DNA from 2 places in the Agarivorans sp. DSG3-1 genome. Region 2 is predicted to be linked to the other one. Evidence: predicted binding sites of a transcription regulator. Region 2 holds the regulator's gene; the other holds the start of a gene.
What was found. The regulator FliA, encoded in region 2, starts transcription of late flagellar genes. The targets are predictions, from matches to a motif close to CTAAAGNTNNNNNNNNNNNNGCCGATA.
Positions count from the first base shown of each region.

Region 1: a site for FliA is predicted at 5,458-5,484, ahead of ACLD71_RS07915 (DUF5610 domain-containing protein). Genes of this name have one in related genera too.

Region 1 covers NZ_CP177241.1:1,679,272-1,686,491, reverse strand. The annotation lists rRNA gene ACLD71_RS07935 (16S ribosomal RNA) at 1-147, opposite strand, end outside; gene ACLD71_RS07930 (RNA recognition motif domain-containing protein) at 757-1,218, shown strand; gene murI (glutamate racemase) at 1,215-2,000, opposite strand; gene ACLD71_RS07920 (TonB-dependent receptor domain-containing protein) at 2,081-3,931, opposite strand; cobalamin riboswitch at 3,967-4,193, opposite strand; gene ACLD71_RS07915 (DUF5610 domain-containing protein) at 4,250-5,425, opposite strand; gene trmA (tRNA (uridine(54)-C5)-methyltransferase TrmA) at 5,572-6,675, shown strand; gene ACLD71_RS07905 (hypothetical protein) at 6,898-7,212, shown strand.
Region 2 covers NZ_CP177241.1:4,179,587-4,186,806, forward strand. The annotation lists gene ACLD71_RS19395 (chemotaxis protein CheA) at 1-1,154, opposite strand, end outside; gene ACLD71_RS19400 (protein phosphatase CheZ) at 1,166-1,906, opposite strand; gene cheY (chemotaxis response regulator CheY) at 1,920-2,303, opposite strand; gene ACLD71_RS19410 (RNA polymerase sigma factor FliA) at 2,431-3,150, opposite strand; gene ACLD71_RS19415 (MinD/ParA family protein) at 3,143-4,036, opposite strand; gene flhF (flagellar biosynthesis protein FlhF) at 4,026-5,450, opposite strand; gene flhA (flagellar biosynthesis protein FlhA) at 5,488-7,220, opposite strand, start outside.

The DNA of each region.
Region 1 (7,220 bases), 2.3 Mb from region 2:
TCCCCCACGTAAAGGCATATTCCCAAGCATTACTCACCCGTCCGCCGCTCGTCATCTTCTAGCAAGCTAGAAATGTTACCGCTCGACTTGCATGTGTTAAGCCTGCCGCCAGCGTTCAATCTGAGCCATGATCAAACTCTTCAATCAAAGTTTTTTCGCTCAAAGTAAAAACTGAAAATTATTACTGTTAAAACAGTGCAAGCATCCAGTTCACTTAAGCTAATTTTTTCGCTTAATGCCCTGTGAGTGCTCACACAGATTGCTTGATAAATTGTTAAAGAGCGTTGCTTCGTTGCCGAAGCGAGGTGCGCATTCTACGCTTTCCTCTGTGGCTGTCAACCGCTTTTTAATATTAATTAAGAAGAAGTTTTTGCGCCGTTAATAAAGCCTCAGGCCTTACCAACCCTGACATCGTTTCTACATCGCTTTGCAGCGCCGCTTGCCGTGTCAGTGGAGTCGCATTATAGGGATCCGCGATTTTGGTGCAAGCGTTTTTTGAAGAAAATCGTAATAAAATTAAGGTTCCTAAGTAGCCCCCAACTAAGCCACACCTTACCCACAAACTTATCCACAAAATCGACGTTTTAAGGCCCATCAAACCTATGAATTAAAAGTAATTGTGTCTTTTAGCAAATTTCTGAAAGAGAAATTGTACATTTTCTAGCTTATCGACAAAAAGCTGGCTAACATGATGTCGCAATTTTGTTAAATAAGTTGCTTTCCATTATTCCGAATACATTGAGCATTGAATTTATTATGAAAAATTCCAGTTTATCCATTGTCATTTTAGTTGCAGCAGCTATAGCTGCATACTTTGTCGCTGGCGCTGTAGCATCTCTTGAACCTATCTATCTGTCTGTTGCAGTAATAGTAGGTGGCGCCATCGTATTATTAAGCTCCGGTTCAGCCTCTAGCGAAGAGTCGAATTCAGATTCATCTGCTAGCGATTCTGCTGACGCTATTGATACCCAAACACTATACGTAGGTAACTTGCCGTACCGTGCAAACGAGTCGGCGATTCGTAAGTTGTTTTCTGACTACGGGCAAGTAGTTTCCGTTCGCTTATTAAAAGACAAGCAAACCGGCAAACGCCGTGGGTTTGGTTTTGTTGAAATGGCAGCTGAAGACGCACCTAAAGCTGTAGAAGCATTGAACGAGCAAGAGTTTCAGCAACGCACCTTGAAGGTACGTGAAGCAAACGAACGTAAAGAGGCTTAAGTTAATAGCTGCAAACTATGTAGGCCATAGTGTTGTAGTTGCTTAAGTAAATCAGAATTAGCGGAATGCTCTGTGCAATATGCATGGGTTTCCGCTTTTTTTTGCATTAAATTCGGTTTACTAGTATCTGTAAGTAGGCTTTGTACTCGCTTGGCTATAGCTGAGCCAGAATCGACAAGTTTAACTTTCTCTCCTAATACCTGTTGTAACTCTTCTTTTAATAGCGGGAAATGAGTACACCCCAGCACAACGCAATCTAATGTCTTGATCGATAGCCACGGCTCTAAAACTGCTTTAACAGCCTCTAGTGTAATCTGTTCGCCTGCCAGTTTTTGCTCAGCTAACTGCACCAATGATGTAGACCCTACTAATTCGACTTGGCAATCTGCGGCAAAATCATTAATCAATTGCTCTGTATAGCTCCGCTCTACCGTTCCTGGCGTGGCCAATAAGCCAAAATGCTTAGTTTGGCTTAGCTTAGCCGCTGACTTAATCGCAGGCACAACACCCACCACCGGAATAGTTAATGTTTCTCGTAAATAAGGAAGAGATAAAGTACTAGCTGAATTACAGGCAACGACAATGATATCGGGATTAAGTTGATGAACAGCTAACTTTAGCAAGCTCAAGACTCGCTCCACGAGTTGATTGTCGGCTAACTCGCCATAGGGGAAATAAAGGTTGTCGAATAGGTAGCTATACTGCTGTTCTGGATTAAGTTGCTGAAGCTCTTCGAGAATAGACAGCCCGCCGACACCAGAATCAAAAACAAGAACATGCATTGTTGTACCAATAAACCTCAATAAAAATCAGCCCTAGTGTAACCAATGCTAGGGCTGACGGCCATTGTTAAGCGTTTAGCTTAAAACTTGTAACTCGCACCCACTTCTACCGTGCGGCCAGGGGCTTGATAGTTTTGTGCTGTAGAATACGTTTGGTCGAATAAGTTACGTAGTTTTGCATCTAAACGCAGTCCATTTTGGAAACGATAGTTAGCACTAAGATCCCATACCGAGTAGCTACCTAAGGTTTTGGTGTTAGCCGCATCTTCATAAGACTCACCACTCCATAAGAAATCGACAACCACTTGTAAGTCAGACCAATAAACATCTGCTTTATACTTCACTTGCTCTTCAGAGCGACGAATAAGGTTTTTATTGGTACTGCGGTCTTTTGGATCAAGGTATTCAACAATCACTCTATGGTTTACCCAAGCAGTAGAAAAGTCACCTTGAATTTCGATACCTTGAATACGCGCATCACTAACATTGTCAGGTGTCCATAAGGGCCAAGTGTCTGATGGGCCACTGTAGTCATTATCACAACGAGCTACACAGCCCCAAGCAATGAGGTTTTCTACATCGTTACGGAACACATTAAATTGCCACTGGCTACGCAATAAATCTAAAGCAAAACCAAACTCAGTATTAGTAGAGGTTTCAGCTTTAATATTCGGGTTTTCGCTGCCTGGGTAATAAAGGTCGTTAAAAGTAGGCGCTCTAAATGCAGTGCCATGTAACGCATTAAAGCGAAGATCAGATTGAAGCTGCCATGCCCATCCTAAGTTATAGGTGGTATGGTCACCATAGTGCTCATTGTCATCATAACGAACGCTAGCTTCTAAGATATGCACTAAGTAGTCTGCTCGAGCACCAATATGCGCGGCTTTGTTGTCGCGGCTTTCTTCCTTATAAGCACTCTTAGAACCAGAAATGTCATCACTTTGGTAATCAAGACCACCTTGCAATAACCACTGTTCATCTAGTTTGTAACCTAACAGCCAGTTAGCGGCTTTGCGCTCGGTTGCATAGCGGTTAGGGTTAACGAAATTACTTGCCTCAGCGCTGTCAGACTTATCTTGATGGTAACTTAAGCCCAGTTCACTAGACCATTGGTTAGCAGCGTAATTAGCACTAACTCCATATACACTTTGCTGATGCTTGTTGAGGTACTTTACACCTTGAATAAATTCAGACTCACCGTCGTTATGGATGGCATAAACACGACCGCGCCAAGATTGGTTAAATTGGTGGTCAATGCTAAACAATCCACCAAAGGTACTATAACCATAGTCTTCGTCTAATGTGTCTTGCGGGCGAATATCGTAGCCGTCACTTTTATCAGCGCTAAGCACCACATTATATTGGGTTGAGCTGCCAATTAAACCACTCGCGCGGCCAGCAATTTTAGCGGTGGCTTCTGTTCCAACCGCAACTTTAAGCCCATGGTACTCGCTGCCAAACTCTGGACGAGTAATAATGTTAATAACACCACCCACTGCGTCAGCACCATAAACAGACGCGCGTGCACCGCGTAAAATTTCAATTCGTTCGACAAACTCAAGAGGCAGCAGGCCTAACTGAGCACCACCTAAAGTTGCGGTGTTAATTCGTACGCCATCAATAAGGTACAACGATTGCGAAGAACCCGAACCACGAATAAATACGCTTTCACTGTGGCCTTTACCACCATTACGGCTAACACTAATACCTACTTGCTGGCTGAGTACATCCACAATGTCTTGGGCGCCACTGCTTTCTATTTCACTGCGAGTTACCACCGTGAGGGGGGCAATAACGCTAGCTGCAGCTTGCTCCATACGGTTAGCGGTAACTACCATGGTGGCTTGTTGTTCTTGAGCAGGCTCTTGAGGGGTTTCTTGGGCATAGCCAAAAGCTGGCGCAACTGCAGCCAGTAATATGAACTTCTTCATCGATGTATCCTAATCGTCGCGTAGTACTTTGCTATTGTAAGCATGTGCGATGTGGCAGGTATTCGGACTTAGAGGCAGGTTACATGTACTACGGCTACGACTTCCCGCTTGGCTAAACAAGCAGTGTCTGGTGATCCTTGGAAAGGGCCAATCCTTGAGCTTTCGTTCCTCTTTACCGCTGCGCGTCAGTTCTGGAGTTCCACCAGATTCCCTATTAAGCCTAAGTTTCGCTTACTTAAGCACCACAGCGGGCGAGATTATAAGCCAGCATTAATGTGATTAATAGCACAAAATGGCTGGCTTTTTCTCTACATGAAATTAACTAATATTGGCGTTTTCGTTCGCTTGATTAGGCGGAGTGTTATTAAACATCGCCAAAGCCTCAGCCATTCTGTCAGCGAAACCTTTAAAGCGTTCTATATCAGCTTGTTTGTCATTCTCTTCACTTGGGCTAGACACCGGTAAAATACCAGCAAGTAAGGTTTCTGTTGTAGACTCTGGCTGAGCAAACAACGCGCTCACTTTAGCTTGAATATCTTGCCAAGAACTTAAGAACTGGCTGAGATCGGGCACTAAATCGGATCCACCAGCCGCTTTGTCATCGGCCTGCTGATAAGCTTGGCTCACCGCGATACTTTGTTGCTGCTGAAAATTGACCGCAAAACCCACTAGCTGCTGCTCATCAAAACCAATCGTTAGCGCTTGATCAAAAGCCTTATCTAAGTCACCAGAGAAGAACTGCTGACCTACTTCGTCGACTTGCTTAATTAGATCGGCTATCGCTGCCAGTTCATCTTCATTTAAATCACCTTCAACAGAGAAGCTAAATTGCTGCTGAGACGCAAATGATGCCTGATAGGACGAACCACTTTCGCTATAACTTGCCGCTAATTGCGAGCCGTAACTAATAGTGACCTTATCGCCTTCCGCTGTTTCTAACTGCATGCTAGCAGATTGCGAACTAGACATGGCCAATTGGCTGGCAATAGGTGCTGATTGAATCTCGTAATCACCCTCTTCTATTTTCTCTAGGCCGTCTTGAATCAAGTCATAACTTTTATCGATGCCTTTCTCGAGCTCTTCGTTAAGGATCCCCGCATCACTTAGCTCTTCTCGAGCGCCTTCAAAGCCAATATCTACACCTTTACGGGCTTGAGCCATCATCTCGGCCAATTTATCTTCCGACATCCCAGATTGCTTTGCGCTATATAAAGAGCTAGCAACAAAGTTAAGTACATTTCTCGCCACTTCTTCGGCATCAAACACACTCACTTGCTGCGGCTTAGGTAAGCTAACGCCGCCCGTGGCCATCGACAAAGTGTGTTTTTCTATTGAACTCAACAATACATGGCTGGCTACAGCACCTTGTTGATTTAGGCTTGCCTTGTCGTCGGCGAGATTATTCCTTTTCTCGATCGCCGGCGCAGACTGTTGCAATAGGCGCTCGGCATATTGCTGCACGGGTGTTTTACCCAAGCCATTTAGTTCGTTCATAAAGCCTCCATGGATTTACCCTAGTCACAGCTTATCGGCGACCAAATTTAAAACTTTAGAAATTTTATCACTATTATTGTAGATAAACTGGACAAGCAAGCCATGCGCCTTTAAATTGCGCTCCTTGCTAGAACACAGGAGCGGCCATGAGCGCTATCGCATACTACCCAGAACAGTACCAAGAACTCTTGGCCGAGAAAGTCGCTAAACGTCGCGAACAATTTGCCGAGTTTTCTCCACCCGAGCCAAGTGTGTTCGCATCTCCGACGAAACACTACCGTATGCGCGCCGAGTTTCGCGTATGGCACGAGGGCGACGACCTCTATTACATTATGTTTGCTCAAAAGACCAAGCAGAAGTTTAGGGTAGATACTTTTCCACCAGCGAGTGAGATCATCAATCAACTCATGCCGTTATTGGTTGAAAAGCTAAAAAGCAACACGCTATTGCGCCACAAGTTGTTCCAGGTAGATTTTCTGTCAACCTTGAGCGGCGAGGCGATCGTAAGCCTGCTCTACCATAAGCCGATAGATGAAAGCTGGCGACTTGCGGCGGAACAGCTTAAAGCCGAACTGAGCCAACAGTTTTCGATTCAGCTAATTGGCCGCTCACGCAAACAAAAAATGTGCTTAAGCGATGATCGCGTCGATGAAGTGCTAACGGTAAATGGCAAAGAGATTGTTTACCAACAAATAGAAAATAGCTTCACCCAACCTAATGCAGTAGTGAATCAGCACATGCTAGATTGGGCGCAAAACGCCACTAGTGCTAGCCAAGGTGACTTGCTGGAACTGTATTGCGGCAACGGTAATTTCTCACTGGCCCTGGCGAAAAACTTTAATCGAGTACTGGCCACCGAAATAGCCAAACCCTCGGTGCAGGCTGCGCAATACAATATAAAAGTGAATCAAATAGATAACGTGAAAATTTTACGTTTGTCTGCAGAAGAATTTACCCAAGCTATGTTAGGTGAGCGGGAGTTTCGCCGCTTACAAGAAGCCGATGTGGATTTAAGTAGTTATCAATGTGATACCATTTTGGTTGACCCACCACGTGCGGGACTAGACGACGCTACGTTAGGCATGGTGCAAGCTTACGACAACATTGTGTATATTTCTTGTAACCCTAATACCTTGTACAACAACCTTGGCGAACTCAGTAAAACTCACCAGATTAGCCATTGGGCTTTGTTCGATCAGTTCCCTTATACCGACCACATAGAGGTTGGCGTCTACTTACAACGCCGTTAAACCCAGCCAGCAACAGCGATTAATGCATCTTAATCGCTGTTGCTTGAGACACTGAAAAGCCAACTCTCCCCGCTCAGCCCACAGTAAAAAAGATCCATTTAAGTAAGGATTGCTTATGCACCCTTGCTCTTTTGCTACTCTAGTCACTATATTCAGCTTTTTTAGCTTAGCGGCAGAACCTGCGAGCACACCCTATATTGGAGTGACGAAGCAGAGGGTAGATTGGATAGTTTGAGTCATGCACAACAAGACCACCGAGGGATCCTTCAAGGAAAAAATACTTGGTTAGCGGGAATAATGCCGATTGGTACATTGTTAACCAACAAAGCGCCGATAAATTCGCTAAACAGCCAGAAACTTACCTACCTCGTTACAGCGGTTTTTGCCTCAAATGCCTTATCAATAGGTGAAGGGTTGGTAGCCTCCAACGGCAAAGTACCGGAGCTTTTGGGTGGTGAACGAATTTATCATATGCTCAAAAGGCAGGCGATAATAGTTACAAAGCAACTGGTAGACCTACCTGCAATAAACCAGTAAAGCCAAGC
Region 2 (7,220 bases):
ACTCGAGGAAAACGTCCAAACACCTTTTTGATAGGTTGCATGCGGGTTTTCATTACCGCGCCTTGCAAGTCAGCCGTCACTACATCTAGATTGGCAGTGGCTTTAGACATGTCTTCATCGTTACTATTTAGGCCAAGGCTGACTAAGCGATTTCGAACTAATACCAATTCACCAACCATATTCATGATGTCGTCAAGTGTACGTGTATCAACACGAACAGTCGTTTCACCTTGAGGTACAGCTTGCTTGGTAGGAGCTTTAGCGGGTTCTGCTTTGGCTGGCGCAGCTTTAGCAGCTGGCTTCGCAGGAGCAGCGGGCTTAACCGCAGCAGGAGGTTTCGCGACAGCTGCTGCGGGCTTGGCTGGAGCGGCTGGCTTAACGTCAGGTGCTTTTCCAGCACCATGTAGCTGATCCAATAGCTTTTCAAATTCGTCATCGCCAATCTCTTCCCCGCTAGTTGCGGGCGCGGGGTCGGCAGCTTTTGGAGCGGGCGCTGCTGCACTAGGTGCTTTAGAACCGTGTAACTCATCTAAAAGTTTTTCAAACTCGTCATCGGAAATATCACCGTCACTAGCCGGAGCGGCCGCGCTCGGCGCAGGAGCAGCAGGCTTAGGCGCATCGCTACCATGAAGCTCGTCAAGTAAACGTTCAAACTCATCATCACTGATTTCATCAATGTTCCCACTATCAGCTGCTGGAGCGACAGGTTCAGGAACGGCTACTGGCTCGGGCTCAGCGGCGGCAATTGGAGCTTCATCTGCGGATTCAGGTTGAGAAAGATGATGCAGGCGGTCAATAATATCAGGAGAAGCTGGTGTTAACGGTTCGCGAGCCTGCACTTGAGCAAACATATCATTAACAGCATCAAGAGCTTCAAGAATAACATCCATCAGCTCTGGCGAGACACCCCGCCCACCGTTACGCAAGGTGTCAAAAACGTTCTCTGCACCATGACAAACATCGACAAGCTCGGTAAGAGACAAAAAGCCTGCGCCACCTTTTACGGTATGGAAGCCGCGAAAGATAGCATTTAATAAGTCACTATCATCTGGACGTTTCTCTAAATCAACCAACTGTTCAGACAGCTGCTCAAGGATCTCCGCCGCTTCTACGAGAAAGTCTTGTAAGATGTCTTCATCTACATCAAACGACATGCGCTACTCCCTTAAAATCCTAAACTAGATAACAGGTCATCAACATCATCTTGATCGTTAACAACGTCATCCCTTTGCTCTTTATTTAATATTGGCCCTTCGGCTTCAATGGCCGATTTTGCAGGAGCTTTTTTCTCTATAACTTCGGCTTTATCATTGCCAAACAAGGTCAGCATTTCCACTAAACTTTCTTCAACTTCTTGAACTAAGGTGATTACTTTACGAATCATTTGCCCAGTTAAGTCTTGAAAATCTTGAGCCATCAATATTTCAGTTAACATACTTCGTAGTTTATCGGCATTTGCTGAAGAACTATTAAGGAAAATATCGATTTGGTGACATAGCGCTTTAAATTGACCAATTTCAATTCTTCGTTCCATCAAACTTTGCCAAACAGGCATAATATCGTTGATTTCACTGGTTAATTGATCGGCAATAGGGAGGCCAGATTCAACCGCATCCATGGTCTTATTAGCGGCTTGGTCGGTCATCTCTATTACATAGTTTAACCGCTCTTTTGCATCAGGTATTTCCTGATTAGCCAATTCATTAATACGAATATCTAGCTTGAAATCATTTAATGAATCGTGAAGTTGACGCGTGAGCTGACCAACTTTGTCAAACAACAGGTTGGCTTTAGGAGCACACAGCTCACTGACAAATTGATTCGCCTCGGAGACGTTTCCTTCTTCAAGTAGCAACACCAAAGCTTTGGCATCGGCTAATGAGATGATCGGAGTATCAGTGCTCACACATCTTCCTTTATTATTGTAATCTTTCGAAAATCTTATCTAGCTTCTCTTTTAGTGTGGCAGCTGTGAAAGGTTTTACAATATAACCATTTACGCCGGCTTGTGCGGCTTCAATAATCTGTTCGCGTTTCGCTTCTGCCGTAACCATTAACACAGGTAAATGAGACAAGCTTTCGTCGGCACGAATATTCTTTAATAAATCAATGCCTTCCATACCCGGCATGTTCCAATCGGTCACTACAAATTCGAAGTCCCCACCTTTAAGCATTGGCAACGCGGTATTACCGTCATCTGCTTCGTGAGTATTGTTGAAACCTAAATCTCTAAGTAGGTTTTTAATAATCCTTCTCATTGTTGAAAAATCATCAACAACCAGAATTTTCATATTTTTATCCAAGGTACGTCCCCCAACAGGATGTTTTGCAAGCCTCAAAACGGGCTAAAAATTTATGTAATAAAGATATTATGCCTTAATAAACACAATTTTAGTCCATCTTTTATCATATTTGTAAGGATGAATTTCTCTATTGTGTCCAATCTCGCATTCGAGTTTTGACTCGAGCAAGCGCTTGGCTATGTATTTGACTGACTCTTGACTCGCTTACGGTTAATACTTCGCCAATTTCTTTAAGATTAAGTTCTTCGTCATAATAGAGCGATAATACTAGCGCTTCGCGCTCTGGTAAGCCTTTAATGCAGTCGGCTAGCGATTGTTGAAAGCGTTGATTAGCAAAGCCTTCAAACGGTCGATTTTGCTCGCGACTTTCATCACTAGAAATAACATCTTCGCTCACGCCAAGATCTTCAATACCAAGAATTCGGCCGCAGTTTACGTCAGACAACATTGAATGATATTCGCTTAGGCTTACACCCAGCTTAGCAGCAACCTCAGCATCTTTGGCATCACCATTCTTTTCTTTTTCAACTGCGTTAATAGCTTCACTGATAGCGCGGCTGTTTTTATGCACAGAACGTGGTACCCAGTCACCACGACGAATTTCGTCAAGCATTGAGCCACGAATACGGATCCCGGCATAGGTTTCGAAACTCGCACCTTTGGTACCATCAAAATTACGCGCAGCTTCGATAAGACCAATCATTCCAGACTGAATGAGATCATCAACAATTACGCTAGCCGGTAGGCGCGCCATTAAATGGTGCGCTATCCGTTTTACCAAATTTGCATGGCGTTCCACCAACACATTAGTGTCACTAGCGCTGGCATAAGCGGCAACTTTATTCACTAAGCTGTTCTCTATTTTTACGTTGTCCGAATTCGAGAAGATTCTCGATGAAGAATTCTAAATGGCCACCAGCTTGTTCCGGAATCGGCCAAGTAGCTCCTTTACTCGCTAAAGAGCGAAAGGCTAAAGAAGCGGGAGATTTAGGGTACGCTTCAACCACGACGCGCTGTTTACGTACAGCGAGTCGAACATTGTTATCATATGGAATACACGATACGAGTTCTAAGGTGGCATCTAAAAAGCGATCGGTAACACGAGTGAGTTTAGCAAACAGTTCTTGGCCTTCTCTCAGACTACGAACCATGTTTGCCACTACTTTAAATTTGTATACGCCGTGCTTGTTAGATAATAGTTTAATCAAAGCATACGCATCAGTAATCGATGTGGGTTCATCACAAACCACAACCAAGATATCTTGCGAGGCTTTAGCAAAGCTCAGCACCATATCGGAAATACCAGCGGCAGTATCTACCAGCAATATATCAATGGGAGTTTTCAAGCTACTAAATGCGCGAATCAACCCTGCATGCTCTGCCGGGCTCAATTCAACCATAGATTGCGTACCAGAAGTTGCTGGGGCGATTAATATACCGTTGGGCCCCTTTACGAGCACTTCATCCAATGTGCACTCGCCTGATAGTACATGCGATAAGTTTTTGGTTACGCGTAGGCCTAGTAGTACATCTACATTTGCCAAGCCTAAGTCGGCATCCAGCACCATTACACGCTTACCTTGGGCTGCCATAGCAATGCCCATATTTAGGGTAACGTTGGTTTTACCAACACCACCTTTACCACCGGTTACAGCGATAACTTTCACATTATTTTTTTGTTGCATCATTCTTAAGCCGCTAGCTTGATCAAATTCGTTGTCTTTAGAATACATCTGAAACCTTCTGCTGTTCGGTTTCACTAAACCAAAAATGTTGCTGAGACTGAGTATCAATTACTGACAGTGCTTGCTCAATTAACTTGGCTGGCTCGGCAACTGCAATATCTTCTGGCACTTGCTGGCCATGCGTAACGTAACTGATTGGCAGAGCGTGGCGCAAGGTGACATTTAAAACCTCGCCTAAGGCCAAGCTTTCATCTAACTTCGTAAGTATGGTACCCGCAAGAGGAATTCGCTGGAATTGATTCACGGTTTCTTCAATAACACGACGTTGAGCATTAGCTGACATCACCAAATAGTTACGTATATTCACACGGCTATTCTTAACTAACTTGTCGAGTTGTTCGTGTAAACGTAAATCTCGTTGGCTCATACCGGCAGTATCAATCAGCACCAGTTTTTTGTCTTTAAATTGATACAATAATTGAGATAGTTCTTCTTCATCGTTAGCAACCCGCACCGCACAACCCATAATTTTCCCATAGGTAGCAAGTTGCTCATGCGCGCCAATTCGGTAAGTATCGGTGGTAATCATCGCTACACTGTCTGCGCCATGACGCATAGAAAACTGAGCGGCTAATTTGGCAATAGTAGTGGTTTTTCCCACGCCCGTTGGCCCTAATAAAGCGATTGCACCGCCTTTAAGCAGAATTTCATCTTGGCCGACCGGAAGTTGGTTTGCGAGCAACTCACGTAAATGCTGCCAGCCTTCTTGCACACCAAGTTCTTCAGGAATATAACCGGCGATTTGGTCAGCCATGTCCTCATCAAAACCGACTAGCTGCAATTGCTTAATGAGCATTGCTCGAACCGGTTCTTGACGCTCAACTTCTTGCCACATCAAGCCAGAGACTTGGTGCTCAAGTAACTTGCGCATCGCTGCCATTTCTTTCTTCAACTCACCCACTTCATTTCCAGCAGCATCTTGCTTAGGCTGCTGAGCAGAACGGGATTGAGTTGGTTGACTTGATATAGAACCTTGTTGCACCCAGCCCTGTTGCTGAGCTAAAGAACGCGGTGCTTGAACGGTACGAGGGCGCTGCGATTGTTGCTGCTGTTTTAAGGTAGATTGCTGCAAGTTTTCTTGCTGGCGCTTTTGATGACGCTGCATGAAATTGGTTAAGTTATCTTTCAAACTGGCATTTTCGTCAAAATCATGACCAGGATGCTGGTTTGTTGGCGCTTTCTTTGCCGCAGCGGGATTCCGGGACGATAATTTGACGCTGTCTTCCGCCAGCTCTCTGCTGCTCTCTGCAGCACTGTTCTTTAAATTGGAAGGTTCAACTGCAGCAACAATTTCAATGCCGCCAGTGACCTTTTTATTCGACATAATTACCGCATCACTGCCTAAGGTTTCTTTTACCTCGGCTAATGCAGTTCGCATGTCTTTCGCAAAAAAGCGTTTCATTTTCACTGTTCACCTTCCTTTTGTCAGACTCTTCAGGCTACTGCCCTACTGAGCTCACAATACGTATTTGTTTATCTTCTGGTACTTCTTGATAAGAAAGAACCCTCAGTGCTGGCATCGCTGTTTTAACAAATCGGGACATACTTGAGCGTAAAATTCCCGAGGTTAACAAAATAGCGGGTTGACCAGCCAACTCTTGATTTTGGCAGGCTTCGTTAAGTGAAACTTGTAACTTCTCTGCCAAACCAGGTTCCATTCCAGCACCATCATTACCTGCTGCTTGCATAGATTGATGCAATATCTGCTCCAAGTCTGGAGACAAGGTGATAACCGGCAATTCAGCTTCACTGCCAATTAGCTCTTGCACAATTAAACGTTTCAAAGAAATACGACAAGCAGCAGTGAGAATATCTGGGTCTTGGCTTTTCGGCCCGTATTCCACCAAGGTTTGTACAATACTGCGTACATCGCGAATAGGCACACCTTCGTTGAGTAAGTTCTGCAGCACTTTAACCACTGTAGATAGCGTCATCGTATCTGGCACCAAACCTTCTACTAACTTAGGCAAGTTGTTACCTAACATATCTAGTAGATTCTGTACTTCCTCATGACCGAGCAAGTTAGATGCATTATTGGTAAGGAGTTGGCTCAAGTGGGTGGCAACCACCGTAGCAGAGTCAACGACAGTGTAGCCAAGAGTTTGAGCGTGCTCGCGTTGCTCTGTTGCTACCCAAGCTGCCTCTAAGCCGAATGCGGGATCGGTAGTAGGCTGGCCTTCAATTTTACCAAATACCTGACCTGGATTAATCGCCATTTCTCTATCATGAAAAACTTCCGATTCACCATAAGTTACACCCATTAAGGTAATACGATATTGATTCGGACCTAAATCTAAGTTGTCACGAATATGCACCGCTGGTACCAAAAACCCTAGATCTTGAGAAAGCTTCTTACGCACGCCTTTAATGCGGGCCAGCAATTCACCACCTTGGCTTTTATCCACCAAAGGAATTAGGCGATACCCTACTTCCAAGCCTATAACATCAACTGGCTGGACATCATCCCAACCCAATTCTTTTGGTTCGCTACTTGCACTTGGGCTCGAGCTCGCTGGCTGCAATGAAGTATCAGCCGCTTTTTTAGCATCGCCTTTATGACGCATCCAAGCCGCACCTAAACACACCGCTGCACAAGTAAGAAATGCCAAATGAGGCATACCTGGGACAATACCCATAATGAACAAAATTGAACCACAGATTATCATTACCCGCGGGTCTCTAAACATCTGCAAGCTAACCTGCTCGCCCATGTCTGCTTCGGTATTTTGACGAGTAACTACCAACGCGGCAGCTATAGATAAGAGTAGTGAAGGTATCTGTGCAACTAAGCCATCACCAATGGTAAGCAAAGTATAAACCTCTGCCGCTTCAGCAAAGGTTAAATCATGCTGAGCCACACCAATAATAAAGCCGCCAAGAATGTTAATAAACAGAATGAGAATACCTGCAATGGCATCCCCTTTAACAAACTTACTGGCACCATCCATAGAACCGTAAAAGTCTGCTTCATTAGTTACGTCTGCTCGGCGCGTACGGGCTTGTTCTTGATCAATGATGCCAGCATTTAAATCGGCATCAATCGCCATTTGTTTACCGGGCATAGCGTCTAAAGTAAAGCGGGCACTTACTTCTGCGATACGGCCAGCACCTTTAGTTACTACCACAAAGTTGATGATCATCAAAATAAGGAACACCACCAAACCTACCGCAT